Regions from separate parts of the Streptomyces sp. NPDC044063 genome, predicted to be linked through region 2. Evidence: predicted binding sites of a transcription regulator. Region 2 holds the regulator's gene; the other holds the start of a gene.
What was found. Region 2 encodes HrcA, which represses chaperone genes, less so after heat shock. Its sites were predicted from a motif close to TTNGCACTCNGNNNNNCNGAGTGCNAA; they were not measured.
Positions count from the first base shown of each region.

Region 1: a site for HrcA is predicted at 1,288-1,314, ahead of groL (chaperonin GroEL). Genes of this name have one in related genera too.

Region 1 covers NZ_JBWKFM010000003.1:257,691-260,088, forward strand. The annotation lists gene groL (chaperonin GroEL) at 1-1,161, opposite strand, end outside; gene AC07BS_RS06385 (cold-shock protein) at 1,604-1,807, opposite strand; gene AC07BS_RS06390 (MoaD/ThiS family protein) at 2,232-2,398, opposite strand, start outside.
Region 2 covers NZ_JBWKFM010000005.1:237,266-239,663, forward strand. The annotation lists gene dnaJ (molecular chaperone DnaJ) at 1-631, opposite strand, end outside; gene hrcA (heat-inducible transcriptional repressor HrcA) at 632-1,648, opposite strand; gene AC07BS_RS09435 (MBL fold metallo-hydrolase) at 1,910-2,398, shown strand, end outside.

The DNA of each region.
Region 1 (2,398 bases), on a different contig from region 2:
GAGCTCCACCTCGGTGGCGGCACCGGCCTTGATGACGGCCACGCCGCCGGCCAGCTTCGCCAGGCGCTCCTGGAGCTTCTCGCGGTCGTAGTCCGAGTCGCTGTTCTCGATCTCGGCACGGATCTGGTTGACGCGGCCCTGGACCTGCTCGCTGTCACCGGCACCGTCGACGATCGTCGTCTCGTCCTTGGTGATGACGACCTTGCGGGCGCGGCCGAGCAGGTCGAGACCGGCGTTCTCCAGCTTGAGGCCGACCTCCTCGGAGATGACCGTGCCACCGGTGAGGATGGCGATGTCGCCCAGCATGGCCTTGCGGCGGTCGCCGAAGCCCGGGGCCTTGACGGCGACGGACTTGAAGGTGCCGCGGATCTTGTTGACGACCAGGGTCGACAGGGCCTCGCCCTCGACGTCCTCGGCGATGATCAGCAGCGGCTTGCCGGACTGCATGACCTTCTCGAGGAGCGGCAGCAGGTCCTTGACCGAGCTGACCTTCGAGTTGACGATCAGGATGTACGGGTCCTCGAGGGAGGCCTCCATACGCTCCATGTCGGTGGCGAAGTACGCCGAGATGTAGCCCTTGTCGAAGCGCATACCCTCGGTGAGCTCCAGCTCCAGACCGAAGGTCTGGGACTCCTCGACGGTGATGACGCCTTCCTTGCCGACCTTGTCCATGGCCTCGGCGATGAGCTCGCCGATCTGGGTGTCGGCGGCGGAGATGGAGGCGGTGGAGGCGATCTGCTCCTTGGTCTCCACGTCCTTGGCCTGCTCGAGCAGGGCCGCGGAGACGGCCTCGACGGCCTTCTCGATACCGCGCTTCAGGGCCATCGGGTTGGCACCCGCGGCCACGTTGCGCAGACCCTCGCGGACCAGCGCCTGGGCGAGGACGGTCGCGGTCGTCGTGCCGTCACCGGCGACGTCGTCCGTCTTCTTCGCGACCTCCTTGACCAGCTCGGCGCCGATCTTCTCGTACGGGTCCTCGAGCTCGATCTCCTTGGCGATGGACACACCATCGTTGGTGATCGTGGGGGCGCCCCACTTCTTCTCGAGGACGACGTTGCGGCCCTTGGGGCCAAGGGTGACCTTGACGGCGTCGGCGAGCTGGTTCATCCCGCGCTCGAGACCGCGCCGTGCCTCCTCGTCGAACGCGATGATCTTGGCCATGTGAAGTGGTCCTCCCAGGACGGGGTGGAGACTGCTCCGGACCGCGCTGGTGCCCGCGACGGACGGCCGGGGGACCGCGCGGTTCCTTGCCCCGCTTGGCTCCCGGACCTCACCGACGGTCCAAATCTGTCACTCTCACCAGGAGAGTGCTAAGCCCAATGATTAGCACTCGACCCTCGCGAGTGCAAGCGGTCCACGGGGTCTCCCACCTCAGGTGGCAACTGGGGGCACCTCCCGGCGGTAGCCGGGGGCGCAAGCGACTCAGTGCAACCCGGTGCATGCCCACGATCGCGGACAGCCATGCACGCGGCCGCCCGCAACCACACCCACGCCTGATCAGCCTGCGTTTCTCCACGCGCGCGCACGCGCGAGGGGCCCGCACCTCGTACAAGGTGCGGGCCCCTCGGCAAGCCGGGCGAGCCGGTCGATGCGTGCGTGGCGATCAGACGCTCAGCTTCACCATGTCCGCCTGCGGCCCCTTCTGGCCCTGCGAGATCTCGAACTCGACTCGCTGCCCCTCCTCGAGGGTGCGGTAGCCGTCCATCTGAATCGCGCTGTAGTGGACGAAAACATCCGCACCACCGTCGACCGCGATGAAGCCGTACCCCTTCTCCGCGTTGAACCACTTGACGGTGCCCTGAGCCATGCCTAACTCCCCTATTACTGGCCCTTGCACAGGACCGCACTTCGCGGACCCGGGTCAGACCTCACCCCCAGACAGGATGGAGGTGTGCGCCGGAACGCGTCGACCGCGGCTGAATGTATCTGCACGGATGCCGTCTGCAACAGGTCAGTCGGACGAGAATTCCAGGTGCGGCCGATCGGTTATTCGTACCGATTTCCGCAGCTTCTCGGGCAAGTCGGACCGGGCATAACGCAACCAACCCGACAATTCGTGCACCTGTTTCGCGCACAACTTGACGGGTTCTCATATGCGTTCGGTGCTGACACCGGAGGGGGAACGCCTCAACTCTATCGCGCTTCAACAGACGGAATCGCCCCGTCCGTTTTACGGGCGGGGCGATTCCGGGGATATGCAGAGGAACTCTGAGAAAAGCTCAGGCCAAAGGTCAGCCTCCGGCGACCGCCGGAATGATCGAGACGCCGGCGCCGTCGGGCGTCGCCGCCTCCAGGCCGCCCTCGAAGCGGACGTCGTCGTCGTTCACATAGACGTTGACGAACCGGCGCAGCTTCCCGGCGTCGTCCAGCACCCGCGCGGCGATGCCGGGGTGGTTCG
Region 2 (2,398 bases):
GGACGCGGCCGTCGCCGGCGCACTCCGGGCACGGGGTCGGCACGACCGTGCCGAAGCCCTGGCACTGCGGGCACGGGCGGGAGGTCATGACCTGGCCCAGGAAGGACCGGGTGACCTGGGAGACCTCGCCCCGGCCGCGGCACATGTCACAGGTCTGCGCGGACGTGCCCGGGGCCGCGCCCTCGCCGCTGCACGTGGTGCAGACGACGGCGGTGTCGACCTGGATGTCCTTGGTGGTGCCGAAGGCGGACTCCGCCAGGCTGACCTCGAGCCGGATCATGGCGTCCTGGCCGCGGCGCGTACGCGAGCGCGGACCGCGCTGCGAGGCCTGGCCGAAGAACGCGTCCATGATGTCGGAGAAGTTGCCGAAGCCCGCGCCGAAGCCGCCGGCACCGGCGCCGGCGCCGCCCGAGGAGGACAACGGGTCACCACCGAGGTCGTAGACCTGCTTCTTCTGCGGGTCGGAGAGCACCTCGTAGGCGGCGTTGATCTCCTTGAAGCGTTCCTGCGTCTTCGGGTCCGGGTTGACGTCCGGGTGCAGCTCGCGCGCGAGACGGCGGAAGGCCTTCTTGATCTCATCCTGCGAGGCATCGCGCCGGACGCCCAGGATCGCGTAGTAATCCGTGGCCACTTACGACTCCGCCAGGATCTGTCCGACGTAACGTGCCACTGCGCGTACCGCTCCCATCGTTCCGGGGTAGTCCATGCGGGTCGGTCCGACCACGCCGAGTTTGGCGACGGCCTCGTCGCCCGAACCGTAGCCGACGGCGACGACCGATGTGGAGTTCAGACCCTCGTGCTCGTTCTCGTGACCGATGCGTACGGTCATCCCCGAGTCCTTGGCCTCGCCGAGCAGCTTGAGCAGCACGACCTGCTCCTCCAACGCCTCCAGCACGGGCCGGATCGTCAGCGGGAAGTCATGACCGAAACGAGTGAGATTGGCGGTGCCGCCGATCATCAGCCGTTCCTCGGTCTCCTCGACCAGGGTCTCCAGCAGGGTGGCGAGAACCGTAGAAACGGTTCCGCGATCTTCCGGTTCGAAGGACTCCGGGAGGTCCATGACCAGCCTCGGCACGTCCGTGAACCGGCGTCCCACGACCCGGCTGTTCAGCCGCGCGCGCAGGTCTGCCAGGGAGGTCTCGCCGACCGGCGCCGGGCAGTCGACCATGCGCTGCTCGACCCGCCCGGTGTCCGTGATCAGCACGAGCATGACCCGGGCCGGGGCGAGCGCGAGCAGCTCCACGTGCCGCACGGTCGAACGGCTCAGCGAGGGGTACTGCACCACCGCGACCTGCCGGGTCAGCTGCGCCAGCAGCCGCACCGTGCGGGCCACCACGTCGTCCAGGTCGACGGCGCCGTCCAGGAAGTTCTGGATGGCCCGGCGCTCCGGCGACGACAGCGGCTTGACGGCCGCCAGCTTGTCGACGAAGAGGCGGTAGCCCTTGTCGGTCGGGATCCGGCCAGCGCTGGTGTGGGGCTGGGCGATGAAACCCTCGTCCTCCAGCGCGGCCATGTCGTTGCGGACCGTGGCCGGGGAGACTCCCAGCCGGTGCCGCTCGGTGAGGGCCTTGGAGCCGACGGGCTCCTCGGTGCCCACGTAGTCCTGGACGATGGCGCGCAGCACTTCGAGCCTGCGTTCGCTCAGCATCGCGCGCACCTCCAGTCGGTCCGGTCCGTCGGCCGTCGTCACGGGTCGTTCAGGTCGTACGGGTCGCACGACCCGTACGAGGGTCGCACGCGCGGGGGTCCGGTTCGACCCCCGCCCTTGGCACTCAAAGGTCACGAGTGCCAGAACCCTCAAGCCAGTGTACGGCCGGGCACCACGGCCAGGGCAAGGGCGGCCCCCGCCACGCGCCCCCGCCGTGCGTCCGGGCGGGCGGCCGCGACGCCCGCCCGCTAGCGTCGCGGTATGGAGAACCACGGGGATTCCGGCGCCGTCGCGGCGCACTGGGAACGGCTCGCTCCGGGCGTCGTACGCCGCAGGTTGCCGGGCTGGGACGCCACCACGGGGGCGATCGCGGGGCCGGACGGCGTCCTGGTCGTGGACACCGGCTCGTCGCTGCGCGAGGGCACGGAGATCCGGCGCGAGGTGCAGCGGCTCTTCGGCCGGTCCGTGACGCACATCGCACTCACCCATCCCCACTTCGACCACGTCCTGGGCACGGCCGCGTTCTCCGGCGTGGAGGTCTACGGGGCGGTGGGACTCGCCGAGCGGATGGCCACCGAGCGCGAGCGCGAGGAGCTGCGGCGGGACGCGCTGCGCTACGGGGTGCCGCGCGAGGCCGCCGCCGAGGCGGTGGAGCTGCTCGTCCCGCCCCGGCACGCCGTCTCGGGGGAGGTCACGGTCGACCTGGGCGGCGGGCGGCGGGTGCTGCTCGCGAACGTGGGCCCGGCGCAC